Regions from separate parts of the Virgibacillus sp. DJP39 genome, predicted to be linked through region 2. Evidence: predicted binding sites of a transcription regulator. Region 2 holds the regulator's gene; the other holds the start of a gene.
What was found. Region 2 encodes CtsR, which represses protease genes until heat stress. Its sites were predicted from a motif close to ATGGTCAATAAAGGTCAAACA; they were not measured.
Positions count from the first base shown of each region.

Region 1: the regulator CtsR is predicted to act here: its motif matches at 11,664-11,684, upstream of clpP (ATP-dependent Clp endopeptidase proteolytic subunit ClpP).

Region 1 is NZ_JBMERP010000056.1:1,631-21,599, reverse strand. Features, by position in the region: gene ACOI1D_RS15440 (sugar-binding transcriptional regulator) at 1-448, opposite strand, end outside; gene ACOI1D_RS15435 (glutaredoxin family protein) at 569-826, opposite strand; gene ACOI1D_RS15430 (protein kinase family protein) at 1,003-1,641, shown strand; gene ACOI1D_RS15425 (CBO0543 family protein) at 2,243-2,689, shown strand; tRNA gene ACOI1D_RS15420 (tRNA-Arg) at 2,835-2,907, opposite strand; gene ACOI1D_RS15415 (ABC transporter ATP-binding protein) at 3,103-4,101, shown strand; gene ACOI1D_RS15410 (ABC transporter ATP-binding protein) at 4,098-5,084, shown strand; gene ACOI1D_RS15405 (ABC transporter substrate-binding protein) at 5,135-6,748, shown strand; gene ACOI1D_RS15400 (ABC transporter permease) at 6,861-7,868, shown strand; gene nikC (nickel transporter permease) at 7,913-8,818, shown strand; gene ACOI1D_RS15390 (DUF6305 family protein) at 8,898-9,491, shown strand; gene ACOI1D_RS15385 (sensor histidine kinase) at 9,570-10,961, shown strand; gene ACOI1D_RS15380 (response regulator) at 10,936-11,547, shown strand; gene clpP (ATP-dependent Clp endopeptidase proteolytic subunit ClpP) at 11,960-12,556, shown strand; gene ACOI1D_RS15370 (HPr family phosphocarrier protein) at 12,619-12,876, opposite strand; gene whiA (DNA-binding protein WhiA) at 12,968-13,918, opposite strand; gene ACOI1D_RS15360 (gluconeogenesis factor YvcK family protein) at 13,956-14,915, opposite strand; gene rapZ (RNase adapter RapZ) at 14,912-15,802, opposite strand; gene ACOI1D_RS15350 (8-oxo-dGTP diphosphatase) at 15,815-16,282, opposite strand; gene trxB (thioredoxin-disulfide reductase) at 16,753-17,706, opposite strand; gene ACOI1D_RS15340 (tetratricopeptide repeat protein) at 17,795-18,802, opposite strand; gene ACOI1D_RS15335 (glycerol-3-phosphate dehydrogenase/oxidase) at 19,294-19,969, opposite strand, start outside.
Region 2 is NZ_JBMERP010000121.1:101-6,954, forward strand. Features, by position in the region: rRNA gene rrf (5S ribosomal RNA) at 1-33, shown strand, start outside; gene ACOI1D_RS20440 (MgtC/SapB family protein) at 449-1,147, shown strand; gene ACOI1D_RS20445 (CtsR family transcriptional regulator) at 1,393-1,860, shown strand; gene ACOI1D_RS20450 (UvrB/UvrC motif-containing protein) at 1,875-2,423, shown strand; gene ACOI1D_RS20455 (protein arginine kinase) at 2,420-3,487, shown strand; gene clpC (ATP-dependent protease ATP-binding subunit ClpC) at 3,500-5,929, shown strand; gene radA (DNA repair protein RadA) at 6,129-6,854, shown strand, end outside.

The DNA.
Region 1 (19,969 bases), on a different contig from region 2:
CACCAGTAACGGCAATGGTTTGTTTGTTAGCTACATGGGACTGCAAATATTTCATAACTTCTTTTCCCATTTCTTGTTTTACCCAGTCATCTTTGTCACTATTTCCACGGACAACTGTAACCTTCTCTATAGTTAACTTATCCTGTAACTGGGTTTCTAAAACACTTAGTCCTGTAATATCTCTCATGAACAAGGCTAACTGATCGAGTATACCTTTCCCCTCTTCAGTAATGTGCATTCCTTTTCCAGATACATCAATCATTTGATGTTTTTGTAAAAACTCAACCTCTCCGCGAACTGTTCGTTCAGTCAGTTTTGCACGTTCAGATAAACTTCGACGTCCAATTGGCTGGAACAGGTTAATCGTTTGCAGGATTGCATAACGGTGCTTCATTACCTCTAAAAGGTCTGGAAATATTTTTTTTTGCAAATCAATCAATGATTGCATAATGTTACTCCTTAATTGGACAAATAAGTCCCGGCCGGACGTTTTTTGTCCTGTCACTTGCAAAAAAATACGCAAATTCCTTATTTGCTTACTATAATAGTATCATACTAATTCAAAATTTCAAGCCTTACGCTTATCGTTTGCTTCTTTTAGAGTAGCTTCCAATGTTTCATAAGAAATCTCTTCGCAATCCAATTCAACTCCATCAATGTTTATCACTGGGATTGAAAAATGATATTTCTCCAACCATTCATCATTAGAATAAATGTCACGTATTTCAAGTGTAGACGGAAATTCATTTCTTAATAATTCAAGTAAAGCTAGTGCCTCATCACAAAGTGAACATCTCTCTTTTGAGTAGAAGATTATACGTAACATGTTTTTCTCCCCTTCTAGTGTGTGCTTTAAAATAAAACCTATTCCTTTTTACTGCAAAAAAACTTTTGTTCCTATAAAATATCACGTTCTCTTTACATAAAACAAACTATATAATAATACAATTAATACAATTTAGTAGCGATAATACTTTTCACCCTATATTATGAATGAAAGGGGTGTTGGACTTGAACTCGACAGTCGAACTTGCTAATAGTGTGAGATTCAAAATAAATAAAAACGATATTTCAGTCTCAGATAAAAATTCGACATTGGAATTAATTGGCGCCGGCAGAAGTGCGGTTGTCTTTAAAATACAATTTACCGATAAAGCGCTTAAAGTCTTCTTCCCAAACTGCACGGATATAGCTAAGGAAGAAGCTGCAGTATACAAAATACTAGAAGGTAATCCGTATTATCCTACATTATACGAAGCAGGTGAGAATTTCCTGTTGATAGACTATATTGAAGGCGATACCTTATTTGAGTGTTTGTCAAAAGGAATTAAACTTACGCAGAAAACCATAAAAGAAACAGATTATGCTCTATTTTTAGCGAGAGAAGCTGGGTTAAACCCTTCTGACATACACCTTCGAAACATCATACTTACCCCTGGAGGAAAAGTGAAACTAATTGATGTAGCTAGGTTTAGACAGGTTAAAGATTGTCAGCAGTGGACTGATTTAAAAAAGGTTTTTTTCACATGGTATAACAAAACCTATTTTCCTAAAAAGATTCCCGTCTCAATGTTAAACACCATTGCCTATTTATATAAAAAGAAAATCCTATATACAACTCCATATAAACGTTTAAGTTAAATTATGGAAGATGAATAAAAACAAGGAATTCCATATATATTGGATTCCTTGTTTTCACTTTGGAGCGTTTTTTAGAAAACCTGGTTAGTAATAGGGTAATTATTGATAGTCCAAAATCTATTACAAATACATAAAAATTATTCATCCACTTATGTAGTACAAACATATCAAACATTTGTAAGATACCAGCATAGCTAAGCCCTAAAAATAAGCTTACACCCAGAGAAAGAAGAAAGAAATTAATTTTCCTGTTAATAGATAGTTGGTACACAAAAATATAAACTACTGGTAGAAACGATGCGTCAATGGAGAGGCCGGTGGAGAAAAAGGGCAAAAGAGAGTAATGGTATTCCCACAGTCCAAATTGGATCATAGCCGTATCAAGATAAGCAACCGAAATATGATACGTATATCCGTAAAAACATAATTGGAATATTTTCTTGCGATCAATAAAAATGTACAAAACGACAAGCGGCAAGATTAAAAAGGAGAGGCAAATCCAAAATTATAGATTTAACTTTCCTTGTATTGTATTTATCCAAGTAAATTGGTAAGAATTGAAAGTATTAAGGTGTAATACATATAATGAAAGGAACGTAAAATGGCTTTTTTAATTATCTCAATATTCGCCTTCACTCTGGCAGTGAAAGTTGCAAAAAAAAGATTACCTTTGAACGAATTATATGCCGTATCTCTGTTTTCAATTTTATTAGGATTTGTAACAGATATAACATTCGACCTAAAGTACAATTTTTATGGTTACTTTGAACCCGGTGTACAATTTGCAGGTTTTTTACCTATATTGTTTATCTTTTCAACAGCTGGAGCTTTGTATGTGAACTATTTTCCGTACGAAAGATCATTTTTTATAAAAAGTTCCTACATTTTTATAGCAACTATTTTTTGTCTGTTATATGAGTGGTTATCCATAAAATCAGGTTACTTTTATCACAACGAATGGACATTCTGGTACTCTACCTTGGTATATCCACTTTTATTTTGGCTGCATATTTTACATTTAAAATTTTACAGAAAATATTTCAAATGAACTTAGCTTCTTTTAAAGACCAAGTCTTTCCGTAATTTGGATCAGCACAGATATAGTAAACCTGGTACAGTATTGTGTTTTAAAATTAAAAAATAGCAAGTGCGACGTCATCTAAACGTTGCACTTGCTATTTTTTATTTATAAGTGCGCCCAGAGGGATTTGAACCCCCGACCCTTGGTACCGGAAACCAATGCTCTATCCCCTGAGCTATGGGCGCATACTAAAATCTAAAATTCACACATAGAGTATTATAACGTCATCATTAGAAACAAACAAGTGTTTTTTCATGGAAAGCTGCTTTTATTTATTTTTGAGAAAAATGAGAAAAATTAAAATAATGAGATAGGAACATGTATAATTTAATGAATTACAAAGATTTAAACTCGTACCTATTTTAAAAAGGAGGATACATATGAACGCTGATACTCCTATTTTACAAGTTGATCAGTTACATACACATTTTTTCACTAAAACAGGCATAGTAAAGGCGGTCGATGGTGTTAGCTTTGACGTGAATCCTGGAGAAACGTTGGGAATTGTCGGTGAATCGGGTTCTGGTAAAAGTATTACTGCAATGTCAATCCTTGGTTTAGTCCCATCTCCCCCTGGTGAAATTGTCAAAGGAGAAATTAATTTTAAAGGAGAAAATCTTTTACATAAGTCAGATAAGCAGATGAGAAAAATTCGTGGAAAAGAAATAGCCATGGTATTTCAGGATCCTATGACCTCCCTTAATCCTGTTTTTACAGTGGAAAAACAAATAGTAGAGACACTACTTGCACATGAAAACATCTCGAGAAAGCAGGCGAAGTCCCGAGCCATTGATTTGCTGGATTTGGTAGGAATCCCTGACCCTGTAAACCGTCTAAAAAGTTATCCACACGAATTTAGTGGTGGTATGCGTCAACGGCTTATGATTGCCATAGCGTTGTCATGCAACCCATCTCTACTTATAGCGGACGAACCTACAACAGCATTAGATGTAACAATCCAAGCACAAATCTTAGAGCTATTTAAGAAAATGCAAAAGGAATTAAACATGGCAATCATTATGATTACACATGATTTAAGTGTTGTTGCTGAAGTTTGCGATCGCGTAATGGTAATGTACGCTGGAAAACCTGTTGAATTTACCACTACTCAAAAACTGTTTGACAATGGAAAGCATCCATATACGACAGGTTTGATGAACTCTATACCGAAAATATCGACAAGGAAACAGAAACTAGAGGCAATTGTTGGCTCTCCCCCTAACCTTGCAGATTTACCTCAAGGTTGTAGCTTTGCACCACGCTGTAAACATGTCATGAAAAGCTGTTTAACACTCGATCCAGGTTATACAGAGATTGATTCTGATCATTATGTTCGCTGCTTACTATATGAAGAAAAAGAGAAGGCGGTGTCAGAATGACAAACCTGTTAGAAGTAAAGAACCTAAAAAAACATTTCCCGTTGAAAACCGACTCAATCTTTTCCCGTGAAAAACCTGTGCTAAAAGCAGTTGATGGTATTTCTTTTGCAATAAAAGCTGGTGAAACCTTAGGCTTAGTAGGCGAGAGTGGTTGCGGGAAATCAACCGCAGGTCGCATTTTATTAAAGCTAGTCGAACCTACTGATGGTGAAATATTTTTCAAAGGGGAAAATATCACTTACTTTAAAGGAGAACGTTTGCGAAAGCTCCGCCGGGAAATGCAAATAATTTTTCAGGACCCGTATGCGTCCCTAAACCCCAGAAAAACTATTGAACAAACAATCACAGAACCACTAAAGATATTTGGTTTCAATAAACGTGAACGAACCAAAAAATTAGATAGATTACTAGATGTTGTTGGATTAAGCTCCTATCACAAGCAGAGGTATCCTCATGAGTTTAGTGGTGGTCAGCGTCAGCGTATCGGTATTGCAAGGTCCTTAGCACTTGAACCTGAACTTGTAATTTGCGATGAACCGGTGTCAGCTCTTGATGTATCAATTCAGGCACAAGTAATTAATTTAATGGAGGATCTGCAGGATGAATTTGATTTAACCTATCTGTTTATTGCACACGATTTAAGTGTTGTGAATCATATAAGTGACCGGGTTGCGGTTATGTATCTTGGTAATCTTGTGGAGATTGGTGAAGCTGAAGATATTTATGCTAATCCAACACATCCTTATACACAAGCACTATTATCAGCAATACCGGAGACCAGACCTGAAAACGAGAAACAACGGATTATTTTATCTGGTGACCTTCCTTCTCCTGCTAACCCACCAACAGGGTGCAAATTTCATACTCGATGCCCTTATGCAGAAGAGATTTGTCGTATCGAGGTTCCTGAGATGAAACGGGTTTCAGAAAGTGGACAGCAATCTGCTTGTCACTTTGTTAAGGAGGTGGTTGAAAAAGTCTAGCATGATTTTCAGCCAGTCACAACGAACGAATTTATTAAGGGGGATTTAATTTGAAAAAACGTACTTATTTATCACTGTTTAGTTTCTTACTACTGGTAATACTTGTTCTTAGTGCATGTACGGAAGATGCAACTAAGGATACAAACAAGGAAAGCAATGCAAAAGAAAATGATGAAAAGACACTAATATTTGCTCGTGGTGCTGATTCCATTCAGCTTGATCCATCTAAAGTAACAGATGGAGAGTCAATTTATGTAACGAATCAAATTTATGATGGATTGGTTCGCTACAAAGAAGAAAATACCGAAGTACGCCCTGCCTTGGCAACTGAGTGGAAACCAAGTGAGGATGGTATGACATGGACTTTCACACTTCGCGAAGGTGTCAAGTTTCATGATGGTACCGACTTTACCGCAGAGGATGTAGTTTTCAACTTTGAGCGTTGGACAACGTCCGGTGAATTCATTTACTACGGTTATATGTTTGGTGCTTCAGAAGATGACTTAGGCGGAATTATTGAGAGCGTGGAAGCAACTGGAGACTATGAAGTTAAATTCACACTATCTGAACCAAATGCTCCATTCCTTCAAACCTTAGCAATGCCTCCATTTGCAATTGCTAGTCCTGATGCAATTGAAAAACAAGGAGAAAACTATTTTAAAAACCCTGTGGGAACTGGACCATTTGTATTTGAGGAATGGGTACCCGATGATCAAATTACTTTAACTAAGAATGAAGATTACTTTGGTGAAGCAGCAAATGTAGATACTGTTGTCATCCGTACCATACCAGATAATGGAGCACGTTTTTTAGAGCTTCAATCAGGTTCCATTGATATGATGACAGGACTTAACCCGCAGGACATTCAAACTGCTGAAGGTGATGAAAGTTTACAAATTATTCGTAGACCATCCATGAATGTTAGTTACATGGCTATGAATACCAGTAAAGAAGGACCTATGGCTGAGAAAAAAGTCCGTCAGGCAATTAACTTGGCAATTGACAAAGAAAAACTACTAACTTTATATGAAGGAATAGGTAAGGCAGCTAAAAACCCAATACCACCTTCTTTGTGGGGATACAATGATGATGTTGAGGATTACGGTCATGATATCGAAAAAGCTAAATCGTTATTAGCAGAGGCAGGATATGCTGATGGATTTGACACTACCCTTTATACATTTGCAAATCCAAGACCATATATGCCACAGCCTAAACTCACAGCTCAAGCAATTCAGCAAATGTTAAAAGATGTAAACATTAATGTTGAAATTATTGAAAGTGATTGGGATACACACCTAACGGCAACTGAAAATGGTAAACACGACATGGCGTTCCTAGGATGGACCGGTGATAACGGTGACCCAGATAACTTCATGTATGTATTACTAGATAAGGATAATGCAAAAGTTGGATCCGCTGGTAACATTGCATTCTACAAGAGTGATGAAGTGCACGATTTATTAAAAGAAGCACAAACTGAAATGGATCAATCAAAACGTGCTGAGTTATATATGGAGGCGCAAGTCCTTATTCATGAGGATGCACCGTGGTTCCCTATTGCTCACACTACACCACCAATTGCAGCTAAGAAGAGTGTTGTAGATTATATACCACACCCAACTGGTAGTGAACCTTTCAATCTATTAGATATTAAAGAATAACGATAGATAGCCATACTCATTCTCTGAGCTACTAGGAACAGTCTGTATTATCCTGTTCCTAGTAAATGCTCTAGATTAATATTAATGAGCAATATGATGGAGGAATTCAATCATGCTGAAGTACATAATACGAAGATTTCTCATGCTTATACCTGTTCTACTTGGGGTGACAATCCTGACGTTCTCTTTACTACACCTTATCCCAGGTGACCCTGCAAGGAGTATGCTTGGTGAAAAAGCCACTGAAGCACAACTAGAGTTGCTTCGCGAGGAACTTGGTTTGAATGATCCATTAATCATCCAATATGGTAACTTCCTGGGGAAAATTGTCCAAGGGGATCTTGGTGAATCTATTCAATCAAAGGAGGATATTGTTTTAGAAATCATGGTTAAACTTCCAGCTACAGTTGAATTGACCATCTTCGCAATGATCTTAGCCATAACAGTAGGTGTATTGGCAGGTACTATTGCCGCTGTAAAACAATATTCATGGTTCGACAATATTAGTATGACTGGGGCCTTGTTCGGAGTTTCTCTCCCTATATTTTGGTTAGGGTTAATGATGATCTGGTTCTTTTCAGTTCAACTCAACATCTTACCACCATCAGGAAGATTATCTACTGGTTTAGAACTGGAAACGATAACAAACTTTTATTTATTAGATAGTATTTTGACAGGAAATTGGATTGCCTTCAAAGATGCTTTCTTCCACTTATTAATGCCAGGTATTGCACTAGGCACTATACCAATGGCAATTATTGCACGGATGACACGTTCAAGTATGTTAGAGGTTATGAAGCAGGATTATATACGTACAGCTTACGCCAAAGGTTTAAAAAAGCATCTAGTCATCTTCCAGCATGCTCTTAAAAATGCTTTCCTGCCTGTTCTAACTGTTATTGGATTACAGTTTGGACTTTTACTAGGCGGGGCTGTATTAACTGAAACAATCTTTTCTTGGCCCGGGGTTGGCCGCTATGTATATCTTGCAGTATTAGGACGCGATTATCCAATTGTACAAAGCACCATTTTGATCATAGCGATTATCTTCGTACTGGTTAACTTAATTACAGATGTTCTGTACAAGTACTTTGACCCTCGAATAAATTTAAATAGCTGAGAAATGGTAGGTCAACCAGTAGTTATAGAAAGGATGTATGTGTAATGGCACTTCAACCAAGTCCAAATCCCAATTCTGCAAAGATTAAGGAACATAAGCAACCTTTTTCTAGCCGATTATGGGTAGATTCCATGATGAGAATAGTGAAAAGTAAGACATCCTTTATTGGTTTGTTAATCATTCTTATTCTACTTATTACTGCTCTATTTGCCCCTTTAATTGCAACACATAGTACAACTGAATTAGATATGTTTAACAAGTACCAGTCACCTTCAATGGAGCATTGGTTCGGGACTGATGCGCTGGGTCGCGATATCTTTAGTAGAATTGTTTACGGGACTAGAATTTCCATTCAAATTGGGCTAATTGCCGTTGGTATATCCATGATAATTGGGGTCACTCTGGGTGGTATAGCAGGCTATTTTGGTAAATGGGTAGATCAAATCATTATGCGTTTGGTGGACATTTTGTTGGCATTTCCTAGTATTCTACTAGCAATAGCATTGGTAGCAGTTCTTGGTCCTAGCCTCAGAAACGCTATGATTGCGGTCGGAATAGTGGGAATACCTCAATTTGCACGGATTGTGCGCTCTGCTGTTATATCTGTAAAGGAAACAGAATACATTGAAGCAGCAAGGTCTATTGGAGCAAAAAATAGTAGAGTATTGACACAACACGTATTACCAAACTGCGTTGCACCAATCATCGTTCAAGCAACTCTTGGTATTGGTACCGCGATTTTAGATGCAGCTGGTTTAAGCTTTCTGGGTTTAGGAGCACAACCACCGACTCCGGAATGGGGAGCAATGCTTAGTGATGGTCAAGCAGCCTTACAAAATGCCCCTTGGGTAGTTGCATTTCCTGGTTTAGCTATTTTCTTTGTAGTACTGGGATTTAATCTATTTGGGGATGGGCTTCGGGATGCGCTAGACCCACGGTTAAAACAATAAAACATAAATTCAAATAATATAGTATGATAAAGGTAAAGCTATATAGCTTTACCTTTATCATACGTAGGAGGTTATAAAAATGACGAAAAAATTCATCCCATCCCTCGTTTGCCTTCTTCTAGCATCCATATTTCTAATAGCGTCAAGTGGGTTGACGAAAAGTAATTACATCAATTCTTATCCCCATCTCCCTGCCCCTATTGGCCAAGAAAAAGTACTGATAACTTCTACTGGACAATCAGCTGAAGGTTTGATTATAAAAAAAATGGCAGAAAACTTAAATTTAGAAATTGATTATCGTCCCCGAGCACTTGCAACTGATCTATATGATTATCAAAGTGTGGTTATCATTTTAGGATATAGCCCTAATGGTTTGGCACAAACCCAACGATCTTTTGAAAAAGAAAAAGTTCGCATGAATGACCTGCTAAAAGAAGCAAAAGGGACAAACCTCCCAATTATTTTGGTTCATATCTCTGGCAAATACCGTGATGAAGATTATACGAGACAGTTTATAAATGAATCTATTCCATATGCACATTATTTTATCGGTTTAAAGGAGCTCAGCTTGTCGAGTGAAGTGATAATAGCATTGAGGAAAAATAACGTACCTACTACACTAGTTAATAACGTTGGCGATATACAAATTCCATTTAATTCCGTTTTTCGGTAAAAAGCAGCTGCTCTGCTGGGATAATCATTATACTTTTCATCAAACTAACATCACTACATGATGAAGGGAGATCTAGTCATGAACAAACAAGGAAACCTTTTCCTTAAGGGTTCTATAGGAATTACTTTGTTAGGATACGGGCTATTACTTCCAGTGTTTATTCAAGACTGGTCCTCGCACATTATTACAAATATCACCCGGAGTATTTCTTTATTGGATAGTGGCCGTCTTATCATTACATCATTTTCCTTTGTAGCTAAATATGTACTGATTTTTCTTTTTATCTATTATGGATCTATGCTTGTTTCCACTATAGTCACAAAAACAATGGAATCATCTAGCTTCTCTTACACTTTTATAGCCATAACCATGATAACAATCTTTATTTATAATCAAATTTATCATGAACAGCTCTCTTATTTTAGTCACCTGCTTTGTATAGGCATACTCCTAATGGTCCATTATTTTATTCCGAAGCAAAAGTATTTTTATGGTATATATTTTATTATACTATTTTTAATCCTCACAGCCTTTGAATGGCTACAATTAATTCCAGCTCTTTCAACACTAGGAATTGGAACAAATGATATGGCTGTAAGCTTGAAAATTGCTGATACATACTTTACCGGTAATCAGCTATTTAATACCCTTGGAACGATATTCTTCATTGCATTTCTGTTAATAGCATTCATTTTTACAACTTTAATCTATTTAATTAATAAACAACTATATACCTTAAAGAAGTACCAGGAACAAGAAGAAGAATTAGCAGAAACCCGTGTTGAATTAGGAGAAAAAATTGTTTATGAAGAAATTAACACATTGGTACATGACTTAAAAACCCCTCTTGTAACAATAGAAGGACTAACCTCATTAGTAAGAATGAAATTTCCATTAACAAAAGAAGATAGCACAATTGAAAATTATTTTACACGAATGGACTGTTCAATTGAAAAAATGAAAGACATGATTTCAGAAATATTATATGAAAGTATAAAACAGCCGATTGAGGTAGCAGAACTACTTTCATATGTCACCAGTCACTTAGAATTAGACGAACAGAAAGTTGCACTGGAGATTTTTTTAGAAGATAATTTACCATACATTTACATAAATAAAATCCGTTTTGCACGAGCCATTTCCAATATTTTAGAAAATGCTGTTAGTTCGTTTTCTGGAAAAGCAGGATTTATTAACATCTATGTCAAAAGATTAGGAGATAGTGTTTTATTTCAGATACATGACAATGGCCCTGGGATTCATCCCTCTCATCTGAAAAGCATTTGGGATGATGGGTTTAGTACGAAGAAGTCATCTGGAATTGGTCTAACTTTTGTAAAACGAATAGTGGAAAATCATAACGGAAGAATTACGGTAAGTAGTATTCCTGGTGCCCATACTCAGATGAATATCATCCTACCAGTACATAAAGAAGGTGATAGTGATGAACGCAACCGTATTAATAGTTGATGACAATGAAGATATCCGGTTTACATTGCTGGAAATCTGTAAATTTGCTGAATGGGGGGTGTATGAGGCATCTACTGGAAAAGCTGCGGTTGATCTATTTAAAACACTTACACCAGACATAGTATTAGTAGATTACCATATGCCTAACTGGGATGGAGTTAAAACAACAAAAGAACTTCGCATACTAAACAAAACTGTACCAATTATTATTCTGACAGTAGATGAACGACAGGAAGTTGCGGATATGTTTTTGGAAGCAGGTGCTACCGATTTTGCGCTTAAACCAATAAAAGCTCCAGATTTAATTTCAAGAATCCGTATCAACCTTAAGATTGGTAAATTAACTGAAGATAAGAATGATGTCTTTGTTGAAAAGGGGATTAATCAGAATACATTATTGTCCATTAAAAACTACTTATATAACCAAAGTTCTCCCTCAACCATAGACGAAATTCAAAGAAAACTACCAATTGCATACCAAACTGTACATCGTTACTTAAATTATTTAGAATCAAAGGGTCAAGTTGAAATTATTACGCAGTATGGTAAAAGGGGGCGCCCTAAAAACAAATATCAGCTAATATAGTCGGTTAGACGGTATCAGAAACCATGTTTTTATCATCAATTTCATTCAGGTGGTTTAATATAAACCAGATAGGGAATGATGGAAAGTGAATTTTAGATTGAAATGTTGAGCGTTTACGTTTGACCTTTTTTGACCTATTAGTTATCATAAAGTGAAGCAACATTTAGCTGGTGGTTTCTTTCCCACTAAATGTTAGTTGAACCAATCGGGCTTGTATGGGCAGTTATTCCTCACCTTAGAAAACTTGGCTTATCGCCAAGCCTTTATGGCAAAAGCCTTAGTTGCACTTATGTAGTAAGAAAGGATTTATACTTTCTTAACTGCTAAAATAATAGGATAAACTTGCCTGTCAAACTACGATAAAATTATCCATTCAGACTGGATATGTTTGAACATAAAAGGAGGAAGATCGATGAATTTAATACCAACAGTCATTGAACAGACAAATCGCGGTGAACGTGCATATGACATCTATTCACGCTTACTTAAAGACCGTGTAATTATGTTAGGCAGCGCAATTGACGATAACGTTGCAAACTCTATTATGGCACAATTACTATTCCTAGAAGCAGAAGACCCTGAAAAAGACATATCATTATATATCAACTCTCCAGGTGGTTCTATTACAGCAGGAATGGCAATTTACGATACCATGCAATACATCAAGGCTGATGTATCAACCATTTGTACAGGAATGGCAGCTTCAATGGGAGCATTTCTATTAGTTGCTGGTGAAAAAGGTAAAAGATATGCGCTTCCAAACAGTGAAGTAATGATCCACCAGCCACTAGGCGGCACACAAGGTCAGGCTTCAGATATAGAAATTCATGCGAAGCGTATTATTGAAATGCGTCAAAAAATTAATGAAATACTTGCTGAACGCAGTGGACAGTCAGTCGATGTAATTGCTAAAGATACAGATCGTGATAACTTTATGACAGCAGACAGAGCCGTAGAGTACGGTCTTATTGACAAGGTCCTATCAAGAAAAACTGATAAAAATAAATAGTTTCAGAAAAAGTAGTTTTAAAAACCCCCTGGCATGGAATACCTTCCATGCCAGGGGGTTTTTTAGTTAATCTTAGACACTAATTCTGCTAATTCTTCTAGTGCCAATTCTTCGTCTGTACCGTCTGCGATAAATTTAACTGTTTCTCCAGTACCAACTGCGAGACTCATTAAACCCATAATACTCTTGGCATTAACTCGCTTACCATCTTTTTCAAGAAATAAGTGCGCATTGTATTGATTTGCTTCCTGTACGAAATGTGCTGCAGGTCGCGACTGAAGTCCGGTTTTAAGCCCGATTTTCACTAACCTCTCAATCAAATTTACCACTCCTTTATATTGGGTTACCCTTGTAACCGCATTCAATATCAATCATAAATAGTGCGCAAATGTTATTTTGCGCTACTATAAACTAGTTCCTGATACCTTCTTCCCCATTACGTATTTTATCGGCAAACTCATCTATTTTTTTTAATCTGTGATTTACACCAGACTTTGATATTTTACCACTTGTTACCAATTCACCAAGCTCTTTTAAAGTTATATCTTCATGTTCTACACGAATCTTAGCAATTTCCTTTAATTTCTCAGGTAGTGCCTCCAGACCAACAGTACGGTCTATTAATTTTATGTTTTCAATTTGTCTAAAGGCTGCACCAATTGTTTTGTTTAAATTTGCTGTTTCGCAGTTCACAATTCGGTTTACAGAATTTCGCATATCGCGAACGATTCGAACATCCTCAAATTTAAATAATGCGTTATGAGCACCAATGATGCTTAGGAATTCAGTCATTTTTTCTGCTTCTTTTATATACGTAATATAACCTTTTTTTCTTTCAAGTTTTCTTGCGTGCAGATTAAATTTGTTTAATAATTCACATAGGGCATCGTTATGTTCTTGGTGAAAATTAGATATTTCTAAATGATAGGACGAGGTTTCCGGATTGTTAATTGATCCACCTGCAAGGAATGCACCACGTAAATAAGCTTTTTTGCAACAGGTTTTCTTAATATAATTCTGTGAAATACTTCTAACAAATGTATACGGCTCTTGCAAAATATCAAGATCCAAAAGTAGCTTTTTAACATCCTCTTTCATTCTTACAATGTATACATTGTTCTTTTTCAACTTCATTTTCCGTCTCACCAAAAGCTCAACTGGAAAATCATATTGAGATTTTATAAGTATATATATTCTACGTGCTATAGCTGCATTTTCTGTTTGTACATCCAGTACGTATTCCTGCCTTGAAACAGAGATTACTCCGTTCATTCGAATCAATGCTGAGAGCTCTGAGAACGTACAACAAGAATTGATTTCTATGGATGTTAATTCTTTTTTAATTTCTGAAGCAAATGACATCCCTCGTACCTCCCCTTTTTAAATGAGGGTATTGCTGCTACTCATTGAGCATGGATAACAATAAGTTTGCTATTTTATGTGTATCATGTCGTACAGTTGTTTGATCGTAATTAATTATATCGCCTTCAATGATACGAATACCCATTTTTAGTAGACGGTCTGTATCATAAATAACCGGTTCTGCATGTTCTTCTGCATATACATCTCTAATAGACTTTTGAATCGGTTCATTGTGAACTACAATAGAGTCTAAACACCCTTCACCAACATGGTCAATAATGGCCTGTACATGTTCGGATGCGGAGTAGGAAGTGGTCTCCCCTGCTTGTGTCATCACATTACAAACATATACCACCTTTCCTTTTGAGGACCGAATAGCATCATCAATCTTTGGAATAATCATGTTAGGGAGTATACTCGTATACAAACTTCCAGGAGAGATAACAATTAGGTCCGCTCGCTTGATTGCACGAATTGCATTTGGCAGAGGATTTATTTTTGCTGGACTTAAAAACACGCGCTTAATCCGCTTGTTAACCAAAGGAATACTTGATTCACCAATAACAATTGACCCGTCTTCCATTTCTGCATGCAGGGTTAAGTTTTCATTTGAAATGGGGTAAACTTTTCCTCTCACATTAAATACACGTGAAATTTCTTTAATACCGGTATAAAAATTTCCGGTAATCGAAGTCATAGCCGCCAGTAATAAGTTGCCCATAGAGTGACCAACAAGTCCATCACCGTTCTCAAACCGGTGCTGAAATAACTCCAGTAACATTGGTTCCGCGTCAGATAATGCTGCAATTACATTACGAATGTCACCAGGTGCAGGAATAGACATACCGTTTCTTAGCCTGCCTGTACTGCCGCCATCATCAGAAACCGTCACTAAAGCTGTTAGGTGAACAGGAAGTTGTTTCAAGCCTCTTAACAAAACGGGCATACCAGTTCCACCACCAATAACAACTATTCTCGGTTGGTTTTCTTCACTCATGAGGACAATCCTTTTCGTTTATCTATATCTCGATGGCTGATATGTGTTATATAATTTGATGATAGTTTTTTTGCAAAGTGTTCGGTAATTGCTACTGAGCGATGCTGTCCACCAGTACAACCAATTGCTACTACCAGCTGGGACTTCCCCTCTTTTTTATATTGAGGAAGCATAAACTGCAGTAGATCGAGAACTTTTTCATTGAACTTCTGAGTATCTGACCATTTAAACACATAGGAAGAGACTTCTGGATTCAACCCTGTTAAAGACTGCATATGTGTAACATAATGTGGATTAGGCAAGAATCTAACATCAAATACTAAATCAGCGTCAATTGGTACACCATACTTGAAACCAAAGGATACCATGTGCACAGAAAAAATCTCCTGTTTATCATCTGTGTATGCCTTTAGTATTTTTTCCCTGAGCTCCCTGGGCTTTAAGTTCGTTGTATCAATTATCCTTTGTGCCCTTCCACGTAATTCATCAATGATGACACGCTCCTGCTCAATTCCAACAAGTGGTAGTCCACCAACAGCTAATGGATGAGAACGTCTTGTTTCTTTATATCTTGTTACAAGCTCTTCATTTTTTGCATCCAAAAATAAAATATGCTCTTGTAACCATTCTTCTTCTCCTAAGATGTCAAGCGCTTCAAATAATGAATCAAAAAACTCTCGTCCCCTTAAATCCATAACGAGTGCAACTTTCTGTATATTATTAGTTGCATCCCTCATTAATTCAAGAAACTTCGGTAATAATGCAGGCGGAAGGTTATCAACACAATAATAGCCCAAATCTTCAAAACTTTGGACAGCAACTGTCTTCCCAGCACCAGACATTCCAGTTATAATTATTAATTTAGTTTCCTGCTCTTTCTCTGGCATCGGAATTCCCCCTTATGATGTATATGGATCTAATCGTTCATCAAGCAAGTCATATTCTCTTGTGTATGAAAAAGAACCATACAACATACCACTTTTCGACAGGACGTGCTTAAATATTTTTTTATCCCCTTCGGCCATAGGTAGTTCACTTATTTTATCTGTTTCAACCCATTCAAGAATCCCTTCATTACAGTGTTCTGTCAGCACACCTTTAAAATCATGGCAAACAAACGTAAACATCATCCACTCATGAACAAACTCATCGATCTGATCGTGAACGGTAAAAGTGAATACACCTGTAACCTCTGGGTTTAGTAATTGCAAGGAAGTCTCTTCCCAAAATTCCCGAACTACCGATTCCTTAATGGACTCGCCTTGCTCCATCTTGCCACCAGGTATCGCGTACCAGCCTCTCCTGGGCTTTTTAAGCAATAATATTCTATTGTTATGAATTAAAATGCAGTTCGTAACTCGTTGCATCATTAACACTTCTTTCAAAATATAATCGATATATTATTCGCCAGTGTATTCCTTTAGGTGCGTCACAGCTTGGAACACGCCAAACGTTTACTTTTTTTGTTCCTATCTAAATCGTCCAGTTTTTGAAGTTACCTTCTTTTCTCTACATTTCATTATACAATGAATAAATTCAAACCAACAAGGATATGTTTGGTAAAGGTAGTAAATAAGTTACTTCGACAAAATTTGACGAAGCCATGAGTAAGATAATCAAAAAAAATGCACAGGTGCGATTCACCTGTGCATAAAACTAATTTATCTATTAAAAGGGGGTCAATTAGTTAAATATAGTATACCCCAAAATTGTTGCGAATGTGTTACAACAGCGTTAAAAAGTAATTACTTTATTAAAATACTTTATCGCCAGGCTTCAATGGTGAAAGCCTTAGTTGTATTTCATTCTCCACAATATTCACTTAAACAAAAACAAACTAATTTTTAACAGCTTTTAATTCTTCCAATAAAGTTTCAATATATCCTTGGGCAGATTGAGCAGCAATACTTCCGTCACCGGTTGCCGTCACAATTTGTCGAAGCTCTTTGTCTCGGATATCTCCAGCTGCAAATACACCAGGTACATTTGTCTCCATATTTTCATTAGTAGGTATATAACCCTCATCGTCCGTTATACCTAACGATTGAAATGGCTTACTTAATGGTACCATTCCTATATAGATGAAAACACCGTCTGCATCAAATTCACTTGTTTCTTTTGTATTGCGATCCTCAAGTGTTACACTACTGACTTTCCCTTCAGGACCGTTAATTGTGTTTACAACTGTATCCCAGATAAACTCAATTTTTTCATTGTCAAATGCACGCTGTTGAATAATCTTTTGTGCACGAAGAGAATCACGTCGGTGAACAATTGTTACTTTTTTTGCAAAACGTGTCAGGTAAATACCTTCCTCTACAGCAGAGTCTCCCCCACCGATTACAACAAGTTCTTTTTCTTTAAAAAATGCTCCGTCACAAACTGCACAATATGAAACTCCTCGTCCACCTAATTCTTCTTCTCCTGTGATTCCCAGTTTCTTATATTGAGCACCTGTGGTAATAATAAGCGTGCGTGTTTTGTATTCATGCTTACCAGCTTTAACAAGCTTATAATCACCATGATCGATAACTTCTTTTATATCGCCATATGCATATTCTGCACCGAATTTTTTAGCATGCTCAAACATTTTGTTCGATAAATCTGGTCCCAAAATGTGCTCATACCCAGGATAATTTTCTACATCCTCTGTATTTGCCATTTGTCCACCTGGTATTCCTCTTTCAATCATTAACGTATCCAAATTTGCACGAGAAGCGTAAACCGCTGCTGTCATTCCTGCCGGCCCTGCACCCGCTATGATAACATCAAACATACGATCTTCGGACATTACGAACAGCCCCTTTTATTACAATATAGTTAAACCATATATATACTATAAGATGTGAGCAGGTTCGTCTAATGTTCTGCTCACATCCTTAATTAAATGGACGCGTTTCTTTTTTCATAAGAGGGTGACGTCCACAACCCTCATCCCAAAGTGATTCCGCCTTTGCAGTGTTGCCAATATAAAAAGCAGCAATACTGTACCAGCGATAATAGGACGAATGCCCCTTTAATTTACCTTTTGATAAAAGTTTAAATCGGTTGTATGCATCCTGATAATAGTTAGTTCGGGCAAGTGTAGTCGCAATTTTTAACTTTTGTTGTTCATGGATGGAATAAACGTTAAGTAGTACTTGAATATGATCTTTATATTCTACATTTTCACGTTCAAAATAAAAAGTTGCTAAATTCATATGAGATAAAAGATTATTAGGATCTTCCATTAGCATTTCTAATTCCATCGTAATTGCGTCTTCTTCATACCCGTTTTTAAACAACACTTGTGTATAGTCATGCTTAATCATTTTATGTTCCGGGAAAAGTACGAGCATTTCTTCGAGGATAGGTAGTGCCTTATTCCATTCCAAGCTTTCCATATGGTTAAAAATGGTTTCTTGATAAATGAGTAATTCATCTTCTTCTTCAAGTTCCCATTCATTATCGTCGTCTTCCGTATCATCGAAATCGAGCATTTCTAGTAAACTATGTGCTTCCTCATAAAAGTCACCATCTGGTTCATGAGTAAGGTAAGATTCCGCGTATTTTTTTGCATCATTTAACAAACCTAAATGTGCATAGTTGTTTGCTAATAAATAATAGCAATCAGCATACTTGTCGCCACTTGATTGCAGGACTTTCGTTAACAACTGATTTGCTGCATGGTATGCACCAATTTCTGTATAAACAATTGACAATTGACAGTGGTACAAAGGGTTTTTTGGTGCATATTCAATTGCTTTTTTCATCCATTTAACAGCAACATCAAATTTTCTTTTTTGAAAGGATTCAGTACCTTTAACAAAATAAAAATCAGCATCGGGAATAAAAGGGACAACATTATCATATTTTTCTTTTGATTGTTTGCTTTTTACTTCTGGCATAGTTATCCCCCTAAATGTCGAAACATATCGTTATAGTATACCATAAAAACGACAATAATTATAGATATAGAAACAAATACATAAGTGGATATAACTAAAACATGCACATACTGATGCAAGGTTTGCATCAGTATGTGCATGTTGAATATGGAAGAGGTTCTTTCCTAGTATTACTAGAAGGATATTTTCGTTAGCTTTGTTGCTTTTTAATCTTCCCAGTTGATGCAAAGTGCGACATACCTAAAAATTATTTTCACTGCCTTCACAATCGCTGCGGAAAAATCACTACGCTTTCCGTGCTCCTGGTGCTAAATAATCAACCGTTATCCGAGAAAATCGACCGTTGCATCTGAAAGACAACCGCTTTCCATGTGGTGAAAGTGAAATATTCTGCCGGAACTGCTGCGTCTAGTAAGTTTCACTACGTCATACATTTTATGTCAAAAACAGCAATCTTTAAGAAAACAACCTACTAGATACAACCCTTAAATTTATAAATCAGGTGTAACTGCTTCATGTAATAATTGCTCTAACTCATCTACGCACGATTGTTTGTGCTCATATGTCCAATTAAAAACAGATGACATGTAATTGATTACACCATCTTTATGGGCTCTAACCCAATCAATATCAAAATACAAAGCTCCCGTTCTTCGAATAAAGAAATCAGTTGGCTTAGACACTAACTCATATTCCAGGCAATATACTAGTTCGGCGAAAACAGTTTGTTCCATGTTGGCATCTGTTGCTTCTTGTTGTTTATTCTTGTAAATTGAAAATAGTACATCGATGTTCGATCCATACCTCTGAACAAGTAAATCAGCAGTTGATTCATTCACACCTATGCCCACTGCTTCAGCAACCTTACGTTTTTTGAATGCAGCAAAGCCTTTCGAACCCCCAACTTCACCACCTGAAATGGGTAATGTTTTTGTTTCGGACTCAGTATACATTATATTTTCTTCATTTTTTAACTGACCAACTACCGTATTCACGGCCTGTTCAGCCATTTTTCGATACCCTGTAAGTTTGCCTCCAGCCATGGAAATTAAACCGGAATCAGAAATGAATATCTCATCTTTTCTGGAAATTTCTCCTGGTTTTTTTCCTTCTTCAGATATTAATGGTCGCAAACCTGCCCAGCTTGATTCCACATCACTAGCAGTC
Region 2 (6,854 bases):
CTTTGTCCCTGCAAGAGTAGGACGCCGCCAGGCAACCAATAAGCGAAGATACGTTATCCCGTATCTTCGCTTATTTTTTTACCGTTCGGGAAACGGTAAATTCCGTAGACTGTAAGATAACTACGCACTTAAGCAAGAGTCCAGTGCCCTTCAGACCTTCAGGTGCCTATTTGTAACAGCAGTTCGATATTAGTATAGTAAAACGACCTACATTTGAAGTTGCGAGGGAACAGGTCAAACGGCATCAAGGACACCTGCGATTTTTAGTAGTAAATAAAGTATAAAAGCTTTCTTTCTGCATAAGTGTAACTAAGGCTTAGCGATAAACCAATTTTTCCAAATTTGTATAGATGAACGATAAAATCAAAATCAAAAAACCGTAAACCGTATAAAATTATTGATACTATGTTGTAGAATGAATAATATAGATAGTAATTGAGGTGTTTATATGACAGAAGCTATTGATCAAATTTTTGGGGATAACTTTTCTGTGATTATGCTAAGGATAGTTATCGCGTTGTTCCTTTCAGGTCTAATTGGCTTTGAACGTGAAATGAAAAATCATTCAGCAGGTTTTCGAACGCATATTCTTGTAGGCGTTGGCGCCTGTCTAATGATGTTACTATCCTTGTTCGGATTTGAGTCATTTATCAATTCATCTGGTAACATTCGTTTTGATCCAACTCGTATTCCTTCATATGTAATAAGTGGGATTGGCTTCTTAGGTGCGGGAACAATTATGGTGAATGGGATGACCATTCGTGGGTTAACCACAGCTGCATCAATATGGACTGTTGCTGGACTGGGTCTTGTGGTTGGTGCAGGTATGTATGCAGTAGCAGTATTTACGACCATCGTTATTTTGCTCAGTTTAGTATTTCTTAATAATTTTGAGAAGCTCTTTAGAAAAGGAATATATTCTAATCTAATTGAGATTGTTGCATTACCGGATTTAAAGATTAATAATATTATATCTGTTTTTGAAAAATTTGAATTAACGATTAAAAAAGTTGAAATTGAAAGAGTAGATAAAGATACCAGAAATATTTTTATAAAAATAGAACAAAATGCCAGTTTGGACCGAGTGGCATTATTTGAAGAAATATCAAAAATAGATCAAATTAAGAACATTATTGAAAGAAATTAAACTAATTTCCTAAAGAAAAAGCACTTGTACCGGGTAATTCCGTGCAAGTGCTTTTTGTTTTTTAGATTTTTCGTTTTAATTTTACGACTGTTGGCGAAAATAGTTTTGAACAATGTATTTGCTCTATGTTCTTTTTTTTCGTATAATACAATTAAAGTCAAAGATAGTCAAAGTCAAGAATGTGGTTAGCCTATGTTGCTTGTATATCAATACCATCACTCATATGATAACGAGGAGGAGCACTTTTGAGTAATATATCTGATATCATAGAACAGCATTTGAAGAAGATATTGGAAGCAACAAGACAAGATACGATTGAAATTAAGCGAAGTGAAATCGCAGATCAATTCCAATGTGTTCCATCGCAAATAAATTATGTGATTAATACACGGTTTACTGTGGAAAAGGGTTATATAGTAGAAAGTAAGCGAGGCGGTGGAGGGTATATACGAATTATTCGTATAAAGTATCAGGAAAAGTCAGATCTTATTGACGAAATTATAGACCTTATTAACCCCGCCGTTACACAGCAGGCATCGCTTGATATATTGGAACGTCTGCTTGAAGAAGAGTTAATTACAACCAGAGAGGCAAAGATTATGTTAAGCGCAATTGACCGTAACGTTTTGGCGTTTCAATTACCACTACGAGATGAAGTAAGGTCACGCTTGTTAATAGCAATGCTCACTACACTGAAATACTTAAATTTATAAAGGGAGGGGAACTAATGGAATGTCAGGAATGTAAGCAGCGACCTGCATCCTTACACTTTGCACGTGTTGTAAATGGAAATAAAACGGAGATACATCTTTGTGACATTTGTGCGAAAGAGAAAGGTTATTTGACATATCCAGAGGAAGGTTATTCTCTGCATAGTTTATTGACAGGGTTATTTAATTTTGATGCAACATCTATTGCTACGCAAAATCAATCAGATAATCAGGAAACAAAGGAATTGCAGTGTCCTAAATGTGAGATGACTTTTTCCCAATTTAAACGTGTTGGTAAATTTGGATGTGCGGAGTGTTACAAAACATTTTCAGATCACCTGGATCCTGTGTTTCGCAGAGTACATAGCGGAAATACAAAACACTATGGAAAAATCCCTAAACGTCAGGGAGGAAATATACACACAAGAAAGCAAGTAAATGAATATAAAGAGAAATTGACACAATTAGTCAGCAATGAAGCTTTTGAGCAAGCTGCTGAGATAAGAGATAAAATACGTGATCTGGAAAAAGAGATGCGTCAGTCTGAGGGTGGTGATCAAGCATGACATTACAACATTTTATGAATGAAGCAATTTCTCCGTGGATGCGATGTGATGGACCTGATAGTGATATCGTTTTAAGTAGTAGAATAAGACTAGCACGTAACTTTGCGTATGCCGCATATCCGATTATTGCTGAAAACGAAGAGTTAGAAAAAATTAGGGAATTCTTCAAAAAGGAATATGATCATCAGTCTTTCCAGGATTACGAGGACTTCCAATTCATTTCAATGCGTGATTTAAGTGCAATTGAAAAGCGTGTCTTAGTGGAGAAACATTTAATTAGTCCCCATCTGGCTAAGCACTCTGAAACTGCTGCTACCCTTATTTCCAAAAGTGAACAGGTATCTGTAATGATTAACGAAGAGGATCATATTCGAATCCAATTATATTTTCCTGGTTTCCAATTAAATAAAGCGTTGGAAAAAGCATTCGAATTTGACGATTGGTTGGAAGAAAAGGTTAATTATGCATATGATGAAACTAGAGGCTATTTGACCAGTTGCCCAACAAATGTTGGTACAGGGATGAGAGCTTCCGTTATGATGCACCTGCCTGCTCTAACACTTACCCAGCAAATAAACCGAATGATTCCAGCTATCAACCAACTAGGTCTTGTTGTTCGTGGAATCTATGGTGAGGGTAGTGAGGCAGAAGGAAATGTATTTCAAATTTCCAATCAAATTACGCTTGGAAAATCTGAAGGAGATATCGTTCAGGATTTGCAAAGCGTTGTACAGCAATTAATTGAACAGGAAAGAAAAGCAAGAACTAGAATCATGGAAGAATCCAGTACACAGCTTGAAGATCGAATTTATCGGTCATACGGAGTGTTGGAGCACAGTAGAATTATAGAATCAACTGAGGCAGCTAAATGTTTATCAAATGTTCGACTGGGAATTGATCTGGGTATGATTAAAGATGTATCAAAAAACATACTTAATGAATTAATGGTTTTAACTCAGCCGGGTTTCCTTCAGCAATATGCAAAGGAATCTTTAACACCAACAGAACGGGATGTAAGAAGAGCTACACTTATCCGTGAAAGATTACAATTAGAGAAAAAGTAGGAGGAAAGCCATATGATGTTTGGACGTTTTACAGAAAGAGCTCAGAAAGTTTTGGCGCTATCACAGGAAGAGGCAGTTCGGCTTGGGCATAATAATATCGGTACAGAACATATATTACTAGGCTTAGTACGTGAAGGAGAAGGTATTGCTGCTAAAGCATTGCAATCACTAGGATTAGAAATTGAAAAAATCCAACAAGAGGTGGAGCAGTTAATTGGTGTTGGGAAACAACCAATGCAAACAATTCACTATACCCCACGTGCTAAGAAAGTTGTTGAACTGTCACAGGATGAGGCAAGGAAGCTTGGCCATTCCTATGTAGGTACAGAACATATTCTGTTAGGCCTTATTCGTGAAGGAGAAGGCGTTGCAGCACGTGTTCTAAACAATTTGGGTGTTAGCTTAAATAAATCAAGACAACAGGTATTGCAGCTATTAGGAAGCAATGAATCACAAGCAAATCGCCAGGGGCGCGGTGGGCAAGCAACAAGTGCAAACACACCTACCCTTGATTCGTTAGCACGTGATCTGACGGCTATTGCAAAAGAAGGAAATGTTGATCCGGTTATAGGTCGCGGGAAAGAAATTGAACGTGTGATTCAAATACTTAGTCGACGGACCAAGAATAACCCGGTGCTCGTTGGAGAGCCTGGTGTTGGTAAAACAGCTGTAGCTGAAGGATTAGCACAGCAAATAGTAGATAATGAGGTGCCTGAAACGCTACGTGACAAACGGGTTATGACGCTTGATATGGGTACCGTTGTAGCTGGTACAAAATATCGTGGTGAGTTTGAGGATCGATTAAAAAAGGTTATGGAAGAAATTAGGCAAGCCGGTAATATTATATTATTTATCGATGAGTTGCATACATTAATTGGTGCTGGTGGTGCAGAAGGTGCAATCGATGCATCAAATATATTAAAACCATCACTTGCTCGAGGAGAGCTTCAATGTATTGGTGCTACAACGCTTGATGAGTATCGCAAGTATATTGAGAAGGATGCTGCACTAGAACGCCGTTTTCAACCAATTCAAGTTGATGAGCCAACGCTTGAAGAAACAATTTTGATTTTACGCGGGCTTCGTGACCGCTATGAAGCACATCATCGTGTCACAATCACAGATGAAGCAATAGAAGCGGCAGCTAATCTTTCTAATCGTTATATAACTGACCGGTTTTTGCCAGACAAAGCAATTGACTTAATTGATGAAGCTGGTTCAAAAGTACGCCTGCGTTCTTACACAATTCCACCAAATTTAAAAGAATTAGAGCAAAAGCTTGAAGAAGTTCGTAAGGAAAAAGATGCGGCGGTACAAGGGCAGGAATTTGAAAAAGCAGCTTCTTTACGGGATTCAGAACAAAAGCTTCGTGAAGAATTAGAGAAAACAAAAAATAAGTGGAAAGAAAAGCAAGGCCAGGAAGACTCGGAAGTTACGATGGAAGACATCGCAGCAGTAGTATCTATCTGGACAGGAATCCCTGTAATCAAACTAACCAAAGACGAGAGTGCCCGGTTATTAAAAATGGAAGAGACGTTGCATAGCCGTGTAATAGGTCAAGAAGAAGCAGTAAAGGCTGTTTCCAAAGCGATTCGTCGTGCAAGAGCGGGATTGAAAGACCCAAAACGTCCAATTGGCTCGTTTATTTTCCTAGGACCGACTGGAGTAGGAAAAACAGAACTTGCCCGTGCGCTGGCTGAATCCATGTTTGGCGAAGAAGATGCAATTATTCGTGTTGATATGTCTGAGTATATGGAGAAACACTCAACATCAAGACTGGTTGGTTCACCACCAGGTTATGTAGGATATGAAGAAGGTGGACAATTAACTGAAAAGGTTCGTCGTAAACCATATTCTGTGGTTTTACTTGATGAAATTGAGAAGGCTCATCCAGAAGTGTTTAACATTCTGTTGCAGGTACTAGAAGACGGTAGGTTGACTGATTCAAAAGGTCGGCTAGTAGATTTCCGGAACACTGTAATAATTATGACTTCAAACGTTGGTGCAAGTGAGCTTAGGAAAAGTAAAAGTGTTGGCTTTAACCTGGAGGAAGAAGGCCGAGACTATAAAGACATGAAAGCTAAGATAACAGAAGAATTGAAGAAAGCATTCCGTCCAGAATTCTTAAATAGAATTGATGAGACGATTGTGTTCCACTCTTTAGAGAAAAAACATATGAAAGATATTGTTACTCTAATGGTTCAACAACTTCAAAAGCGTCTGAAACAAAGTGACATTGACTTTTCTCTTACCGATAAAGCATTGGAGAAAGTTGCCAATGAAGGATTTGACCCTGAATACGGTGCACGACCACTACGTCGTTCTATCCAAAAGAATATTGAGGACTTGTTATCTGAAGAATTACTGAAGGAAACAATTTCAAAAGGGGAAAAAATTAAAGTTGGATTAAATAATAAAGGTGAATTTACAATTCTACCTTAGAAGAGATGAAAAAATGCAGTAAAAAGCTAGAAGGGTGCACCTTCTAGCTTTTTACTATCTCTTGTGAATGATTTTGCGTGGTAGAGTGGATATTGTGGCATAAGTTAGAAAAAAGTTTATAAAATTGATAAAAACCTGTAACCTTAAGCGAACTTATTTCGTATACAATAGATGTACAGGTTGAAAGGGATGATTCATTTTGGCTAAACGAAAAACAAAATATGTATGCCAGGATTGTGGCTATGAGTCTGCCAGGTGGATGGGAAAATGCCCTGGATGTAATAACTGGAACACCCTAGTTGAAGAAATTGAGCCTGTAAACAACAGTCGTCATACTTCCGGGGGAGCTCAAATTATACAAAGAAAACCAGAAAAAATAACGGCGATAGAATCAGATAAAGAGCCTCGAATCACAACACAAATGAAAGAATTTGACCGTGTACTAGGGGGAGGAGTAGTTCCTGGGTCACTCGTGTTAATCGGAGGTGATCCTGGTATTGGTAAATCAACCTTACTCTTACAGATTTCATCGCAATTAGCAGACAAACAGCTGCCAGTACTGTATATTTCGGGAGAAGAATCAGCAAAACAAACGAAACTACGTGCAGACAGATTAGAAATTAAGTCCGACTTGCTGTACGTTTTGGCTGAAACAAATCTATATGATATTTCAAATCAAATTGCTCAACTAAAACCATCTTTTGTTGTAATTGATTCGATACAAACGGTATTTAGGGAGGAAGTAGCAAGTGCTCCCGGTAGTGTTACACAGGTTCGTGAATGTACAAGTGAGCTAATGAAAATCGCAAAATCTAATGGAATTCCAATTTTTATCGTTGGTCATGTAACGAAGGAAGGGTCAATTGCAGGTCCTAGAATACTGGAACATATGGTTGATGCTGTTTTGTATTTTGAAGGTGAACGC